DNA from 2 places in the Bradyrhizobium sp. BR 10261 genome. Region 1 is predicted to be linked to the other one. Evidence: riboswitches for the same ligand, from Rfam matches in the RefSeq annotation. Region 1 holds a riboswitch; the other holds the start of a gene.
The links. Region 1 has a riboswitch for ZMP and ZTP ahead of glyA (serine hydroxymethyltransferase). Riboswitches for the same ligand answer to the same signal wherever they lie in the genome.
Positions count from the first base shown of each region.

Region 2: another riboswitch for ZMP and ZTP. It lies ahead of purH (bifunctional phosphoribosylaminoimidazolecarboxamide formyltransferase/IMP cyclohydrolase); the one in region 1 lies ahead of glyA (serine hydroxymethyltransferase).

Region 1 is NZ_JACOFQ010000009.1:163,140-167,200, reverse strand. Features, by position in the region: gene fabG (3-oxoacyl-ACP reductase FabG) at 1-268, shown strand, start outside; gene glyA (serine hydroxymethyltransferase) at 362-1,639, opposite strand; ZMP/ZTP riboswitch at 1,674-1,759, opposite strand; gene HYH07_RS12990 (DMT family transporter) at 1,859-2,299, opposite strand; gene HYH07_RS12985 (AraC family transcriptional regulator) at 2,339-3,109, opposite strand; gene HYH07_RS12980 (hypothetical protein) at 3,301-3,489, shown strand; gene HYH07_RS36580 (hypothetical protein) at 3,936-4,061, opposite strand, start outside.
Region 2 is NZ_JACOFQ010000023.1:113,593-117,653, forward strand. Features, by position in the region: gene HYH07_RS25170 (MFS transporter) at 1-384, shown strand, start outside; gene purH (bifunctional phosphoribosylaminoimidazolecarboxamide formyltransferase/IMP cyclohydrolase) at 497-2,089, opposite strand; ZMP/ZTP riboswitch at 2,114-2,195, opposite strand; gene HYH07_RS25180 (heparinase II/III family protein) at 2,255-3,973, opposite strand.

The DNA of each region.
Region 1 (4,061 bases):
CGGCTCCGGCATGGGTCCTTATGCGGCGTCGAAGGCAGGCGTGCACAAGCTGACGGAGTCACTTGCCGCCGAGTTGAAAGGCAAGATCACAGTGAACGCGGTGCTGCCCTCGATCATCGATACCGCGGCAAACCGCGCCAGCATGCCGAAGGCCGATCCCGCCAAATGGGTCGCGCCGAAGGAACTCGCCGATGTTATCCTTTTCCTGGCAAGCGACGCCGCCAGTGCTGTCACCGGCGCGCTACTGCCGGTCAACGGACGGGTCTGACGCCCGCTTTCGCGTCGTGTATCCGACGCGCGGGATCGGGGTTGGGCGCCAGCGTCCAACCCCGTTCTGCCTATCAGCTGGCGTGCAGGCCGATCAGTTCGCTCCCGACCCGGACACCACACCTGGAACAGGGAAGGTTCGGCACATCTCGACGCACTCTGACCTGAGGCGCGCGAGAACCGCATCGTCGCCGTTGGCCCGCAGAGCAGCCGCAATGAACTCGCCGATGCGACGCATTTCGGTCTCTCCCATGCCACGCGTGGTCGCCGCCGGTGTCCCGAGGCGAACTCCACTCGGCCTGAGCGGCGGGCGCGGATCGTCTGGAATAACCTGCTTGTTCGTGGTGATGGCTATGGCGTCGAGCACCTCCTCGGCTGCTCGCCCGTCGAGTCCGATGGACGCTGCCGTATCGACGACCATCATGTGATTGTCAGTTCCATCCGTCACCAGCTTCATGCCGCGCTCCATCAGTGCGCCGGCGAGAACCTTCGCGTTGCGCAAGACCTGCCGCGCGTAACCCTGGAAGTCCGGGGTCGCCGCCCTTTTGAGCGTCACGGCAATCCCGGCCACGACATTCATGTGAGGTCCGCCCTGCAGACCTGGAAAGACAGACGCATCGATCCGCCCCGCAATTTCCCTCCGGCACAGGATGATCCCGCCTCGGGGGCCGCGTAGCGTCTTGTGCGATGTCGTTGTCATGACGTCAAAGCCGGCATCAAGCGGATTGCGCATGACATCAGCGGCAACCAATCCGCCATAATGGCTCACGTCAGCCATCGTGAGCGCGCCAACTTCGTCGGCAACGCTTTTGAATGCGGCATAGTCGAGGTCGCGCGGATAGGAGCTGTAGCCGCACAACACCATCTTCGGGCGCACTTCACGCGCAATCGCGCGCAATTCGTCGAAATCTATCGCGCCTGATGATGGGGTCGTCTTGTAGCGCATGAAGTTGAACAGACGCCCCATGTGGGACACCGGCGCGCCGTGGGTGAGATGACCGCCATGGGAGAGGTCCATGGCGAGAATGGTGTCGCCGGGATTCAACAGGCCGAGATAGACGGCCTGATTCATCGGTGATCCCGAAAGCGGCTGAACGTTGGCGTGCTCGGCACGAAACAGCGAGCAGGCCCGCTGCCGGGCGAGGTTCTCGATGTCGTCCGTATACTGCTGGCCGCCGTAATATCTGCGTCCAGGATATCCCTCGGAATATTTGTTGGTGAAGACCGATCCGAGCAGTTCGAGCACCTCCGGATAGGTGTAATTCTCCGACGGAATCAGTTCGACGCCGTCCTGTTGACGGCGCTCCTCCCCCGCGAGGGCGGCGGCGATCTCGGAATCGTTGATCGACAGTTCGTTGCGAAATGACGGCATGCTCGGGCTCCTCAACACGCTGTTTTTCCAGCAGATGGGTTGCCCAGGCGATCGGCGTCCGAACCATTCGCGCTTCACCGTGGTCGTTTCCACGTTAGCTCGCCAGTCGCGCGATAGGACGAATGAGCACGGGGGCTCTTCGCAAAGCAAGGTTAGCCGACCTGCGCACCGTCTGCAACTGCCAGTTCGTGCGGCCGTGGGTCACCCGTGGCGGACAAGCTATCCGCGTACGAGCGTCACGCCGGTGACGAGACACACAACGCCGATTCCTCGCAGGACCGTGATGGGCTGTCGCGGCAAGCCGAAGAAGCCGACCTGGTCGAAGGCCAGTGAGCTCAGCAATTGGCCGACGATGATGAGCGTTGCCACCGACGTGACGCCGAGCCGGGGCACCATGGAGATGCTGGTGGCAATGAACATCGCGCCAAACACACCGCCTGTCCACGCCATCCAATGAGCGCGGCCGGCGAACGCTGCGTCGGGAATCGGTTCACGGACGGCGATGAGCAGCAGCAGCAGAGCCACGGTCCCTCCACAATAGCTGACAAACGCGCTCCACCGCGCAGATTGCAACGCGTGACCAAGGCTTGCATTCAGGACTTGTTGAAGCGCGAGGCTGAAGCCTGCGGCCAGGACGACAAGAGATGCGAGGAAATTCATGCGGCTCCTTCAGACCCATCAGAGCAAGGAGCGGACAGCTTAGGCGCCTCCCCTACGCCGCGTCTGGAACGAAATCGACCGTTCGACTGCGAACGCGCTGCGGTAGGCCGCCGGCGTCACGCCATAGGCGCGCCGAAAATGCCTGCCGAAGTGGCTCTGGTCAGCGAATGCTTCGGCATAGGCAACGTCCGCGACGGGGTCGCCTCGCTTGAGCCGCATCCGGGACGCCGCCACGCGTATCGCCAAACGATAGGCGCCAGGCGTCACGCCGATCTGACGCTTGAAGGCCCGAATGAAACCGTCGCGCGAGTAGCCCGACCGTTCCGCGACCACACCAATCTCGAGATCATTGCACAGGACGAGCTTCGCCAGATCCAAAGTCTTCGCAAAGGGCACCTCATCGCTCAAATCAGCAGCGCCGACCGCATCGAGCAGGTCCTCAGGCGAAACTGCGCGTGAATGGCGCAGGTGTCTCGGCCTTGCAATCCGCCGCACGGCATCGCGAGTGTTCGGTACGTACAAATGGGTCACGACAGATCCCTCGCCTCCATGGGAGGAATGGGGGACGCCGGCGGGAATGATCACGACGTCGCCAGCGGTCGCACGGAATTCACCGAACGATGTCGCGTAGATCCGCCATCCTCTTCTGATCGCGGAGATCTGAACGTCGGGGTGGACGTGACAGGCGAGCGCAATAGGCTCCGCGGCCGAAAGCGTTCCGACTTCAATCAGCGAGTCGGCTGCCCATGGGCGATAGTTCCAGGAGTCGAGCATCCGTGTTTTATAGGGTGATTTCGTCACGGCCGCCATGAGGTCCGCTGTAAGAAGCATCGGGGCGCATATGAGTGGAAAGCCTGGTTCTGCTACGCGGACTCCATCGCGGGAGAGCGGACCGGGCGGAAAAGGGAACAAAGGCTACGCGATCCGATTAGAAATCTACGGCTGAAAGCTGGACAAGAATTATTCCTGGAGGAGCGTCCTCACTACAAAGGGAGCAACCAATGGATCACGAGCGAAAATCATCAGAAGCGGGGAAACGGGCCGCTGAGGGCTTGCGCGAGGCAGCTGCCAAGGACGAAGCGAAACGCGAGAGCAAGACGGGGCACGATCTCGCCAAGGGCGCTGATCGCTTCGAAGAACGCTCAAGAAGCTCCGATGGAAGAAGCGCAGAAGAAAAACAAAAAGGGTAGATGCCTACAACGGCCCGGCGTGGCCCATCCTTCGCAACCCGGCGCCGTTCTTTACCTCCCGAGCAGCCTGTCCGCCGGCGCTAACCACTGGTTCGGCACTGCACGCGCTTGGTTCACCATGGGAGTTCCAAAAGACCGTGACGCACTTCTCAGGATCGTTGCGACTTTGACGCAGTTGTCGTCCCGAGGACAACGGCGGCGAGCATGGACCAGAAGTTATACAAGCCAGGCGGGCGCGTGCGGCAATCGGCTCCGGGATTTGTCAGGGTGCGTGGTGCGCGCGAGCACAATCTGAAGAACCTGGACGTCGACATTCCCCGGGACGCGCTGGTCGTGTTCACCGGCGTATCCGGCTCCGGAAAATCCTCTCTGGCATTCGGGACACTGTATGCCGAGGCGCAACGGCGCTACCTGGAATCCGTCTCGCCGTACGCCCGCCGCCTGTTTCACCAGATGGCAGTGCCTGAGGTGGACGAGGTCGAGGGGCTGCCGCCGGCGGTGGCGCTGCAGCAGCAACGGGGATCGTCGACCACGAGATCGAGCGTCGGCAGCGTCACGACGCTGTCGAACCT
Region 2 (4,061 bases), on a different contig from region 1:
CTGATCCTGCTGCTTTCGGTCGCGGCGATCCTGCTGGTGGACAAGGACAGTGTGTTGTTCGTCAAGGTCGCGCCGCCGGTGCCGGGCGGGCCATTGTTCGGCGCCGCCGCCGAGCGTGCCTATATCGTGCTCGGCTGCCTGATCGGCGCGGCCGGCGGTCCGCTTCAAGCGGCCTCGCGCACGCTGCTGATCCGCCTCGCGCCGAAGGATCGTATCGCGCAGTATTTTGGCCTGTTCGCGCTGACCGGGAAGGTGACGTCCTTCATCGGCCCGCTGCTGATCGGCGTGATCACCGCGGCCACCGCCAGCCAGAAGGCCGGCATGGCCGTGCTGGTCGTGTTTTTCGTGACGGGATTCGCATTATTGATGCGGGTGCGGGAGTAGCCCTCTCCATCGTCATTCCGGGGCATCGCGGAGCGATGAACCCGGAATCCAGAGGTTGTTGCGCGAGATTCCGGGTTCGCGCTGCGCGCGCCCCGGAATGACGGCGGTGAGATCAGTGCCGGAAGTGCCTTGTCCCCGTGAACACCATGGCGATGCCATGCTCGTCGGCGGCCTTGATCACCTCGTCATCGCGCATGGAGCCGCCGGGCTGCACCACCGCGGTGGCGCCGGCCTCGATACAGGCGAGCATGCCGTCGGCGAACGGGAAGAACGCATCCGACGCCACCACCGAGCCCTTGGTCAGCGGCTCCGCCAGCTTCAGCTCGTTGGCCGCATCCTGCGCCTTGCGTGCCGCGATCCGGGCTGAATCGACACGGCTCATCTGACCCGCGCCGATGCCGACGGTGGCGAGATCCCTGGCGTAGATGATGGTGTTGGACTTGACGTGCTTTGCCACCCGGAAAGCGAACTTCAGGTCGCGCATTTCGGCTTCGGTCGGCGCGCGCTTGGTGACGACCTTGAACGTCATGTCGTCGACCACGGCGTTGTCGCGGCTCTGCACCAGAAGCCCGCCGGCCACCGTCTTCGCCGTGAGGCCCGGCGCGCGGGGATCGGGCAGGCTGCCTGCGAGCAGCAGGCGCAGGTTTTTCTTGCCGCCGATGATGGCGATCGCCTCTTCGCTGGCGTCAGGCGCGATGATGACCTCGGTGAAGATCTTCGTGATCTCGCGCGCGGTGTCGGCATCGAGCGGCCGGTTCATCGCGATGATGCCGCCGAAGGCGGAGGTGGAATCACAGGCCAGCGCCTTGCGATAGGCCTCGACGAGGTTCGCGCCTTCAGCGACGCCGCAAGGGTTGGCGTGCTTGACGATGACGCAGGCCGCGGTGCGCTTGGTGTCGAACTCGCCGATGCACTCATAGGCCGCGTCGGTGTCGTTGATGTTGTTGTAGGAGAGCTCCTTGCCCTGGAGCTGCCGCGCGGTCGAAACGCCCGGGCGCTTGTCGGGCGTTGCGTAAAACGCCGCGGTCTGGTGCGGGTTCTCGCCATAGCGCAGCGACTGGATCAACTTGCCGCCAAAGGCGCGGAAGTCGGGTGCGTCAATCTCGAGCTGCCGGTTGAACCAGTTGGAAATGGCGGCGTCATAGGCCGCGGTGCGGGCATAGGCCTTTGCAGCGAGACGCCGGCGCAGCTTCAGCGTGGTCGCGCCGTTGTTGGCAGCGAGCTCGTCGAGCACGGCCTTGTAGTCGTCGGCCTCGACCACGACCGCGACGTCGTCATGGTTCTTCGCGGCGGCGCGGATCATCGCGGGGCCGCCGATGTCGATATTCTCGATGCAATCCTCGAAGCCGGCGCCTTTGTCGACGGTCGCCTCGAACGGATAGAGGTTGACGACGAGGAGATCGATCGGCGCGATGCCGTGCGCCTTCATCGCCTCGGCATGTTCCTTGTTGTCGCGAATTGCGAGCAGGCCGCCATGCACCTTCGGATGCAGCGTCTTGACGCGGCCATCCATCATCTCGGGGAAGCCGGTGAGGTCCGAGACATCCTTCACCTTGAGGCCGGCCGCGGCGATCGCCTTCGCGGTGCCGCCAGTCGAGACCAGTTCGACGTCATGCGCGGCAAGCGCCTTGGCGAACTCGATCAGGCCCGATTTGTCGGAGACGGAGAGCAGGGCGCGGGTGACGCGACGGGGATGGTCAGTCATGAGCAAGATCCTCTGTTCAGGGAGTGTCTATGCCCAGGCGCGCGGCGGATATGTGTCGCGCTTCCCGATGGTGCTCCATCCAAGGTCGCCAGTCGCGCGAACGAGCGCTCGATAGCAGCTTTTGGCCGTATTCACAACGACGAGATGGGACCGAATCGAGCGCGTCTACAGCGGAAGTTCCGGCTCGCGCCGTGCGTTACGGCGGGCATTGGTGACCGCGGGCGAGGCGGTGGAGCGCACAAAGCTCCAGCGGATCGTGGGCGCCTGACGGGCATCCTGGCGGATCACGATCTGGGCGGTGCGACGCGGGCCGTCATTGCCGGCCAGGAACACGCTGTCCTCGAGCTCGACCTTGTCGTCCAGGGCCTCGAAGGTCCAGACATCGCGGTTCGGCAGCACCAGCATGACGCCGCGCGCATCCGACAGCCGGCTCGCCTTCACCGCGGGATGCAGGTGGAAGCGCAGCGCGAAATCGGCGTCAGCGCCCTTGAGCCGCGCGCCTTGCGGCGGCGACAGCGTGTCCTCGCCGTCGATCCGCGTGCCGTCGTTGGCGACCATCAGCACGCGCCGATGGATCACCCCGAACTTGGCGAGATAGCCATTCTGCGAGGTCGTCAGCAGCGTGCCGCCCTCGACGACCTCGCGATAGCTCTCGACCTCATGAGGGCCGCTGATGATCGGCGCGCCGTGCAGCAGCCGCTTCATCGCCGACATCTCGACGAATTGGCAGGACGAGGTGTCGTGATAGGTCAGCGTCGAATGCGCCGCGGTGCTGCGCGCAAACGGCCGCCAATTGTCGCGGCCTGTGGTCGGCATGCCGCAATTGGTGACGATGCGGCTGATGCCGGAGGACAGTTCGAACGACAGGCAACCGGCATGCGCGTCGTGGCTGACGCCGGGCGGCGGCGGCGCGCCGGTGTCGATGATGACGGTGGTCGGGCCCGCATCGAGGCGCTGGAAGCCGGTGTGCGGCATGTTCGCCATCGGCGCGCCATGGGTATCGTCATAGGCGAGCAGCGTCGCGAGCACATCCGATGGCGTCGCGCTCATGCCGTTGAACAAAGCGAAATTGCCGTCGCCGTGCCGGAAGAAGCGCAGCATCGGCATCATGCGGTCGATCGCATTGAGCAGCGCCGGCGGCGGCGCGATGTTGCGCGCGGCAAAGGTCTGCCGCAGCGGCAACAGGTCGATCAGGAGCTCGATCAGCGCACCCGGATTGCGCGAGATGTGGCCGCCGTCGGGGAGGATCTGCCGCTGCAACTCGTCGGAGAGCTTTTTCGATGCGCTGCGGATATGGCGGGCCTGATTGGCGAGGCAAAGCGTGGTGTAGCACAGCGCGATCTGCACCTGGAGTTTCGGCACCCCGTCGGGGATGTTGACCATGGTGTAACGCAGGAAGCGGATCTCGCGCGCCAGTGCGCGCAGGTAACGGCGGTAGAATTTGTTGTCGGTGTCGTTGAGCACCAGCGGCGCCTGCGACAGCAGCGAGATCACGCGTCGCGCCAGCACGTCGGCGCGGCGGGCCACCGGCCGGCGCTTGTTGGCGGGGTTGCTGATCCAGTCCTCGACCAGCGCGCGCGCATTGGCGCGGGTCAGCGCGGTATCGGCGGCGCGCAGATGCCGCAGCCAACCGAAACCGAGCAGCGCGACCTCCCAATCCTCCGACGGCGGATCGAGGTCGAAGATCGAGCGGCCATGGCAATTGACGATCTTGCCGGCGAAGACGAAACGGCCGGCATAGATCTCGGCCGCGCGCGTCGCATCCGCAGTGCGCAAATCATGCGGCGCGATGATCAGGCGATCGGTCCGGCCCGGCCAGACCCGCGACAGCGCAACGGAACCGCCGCTCGCGCGCGCGAGCATGTTCCGCGCGAAGCGGTTCATGACCAGCGTCGAGATACGTCTGCGTTGAGCGACCGACACGCCTTGCCTTGAAGGGGGAGAGGATTCCGACGAATCCTTATTAATCCCA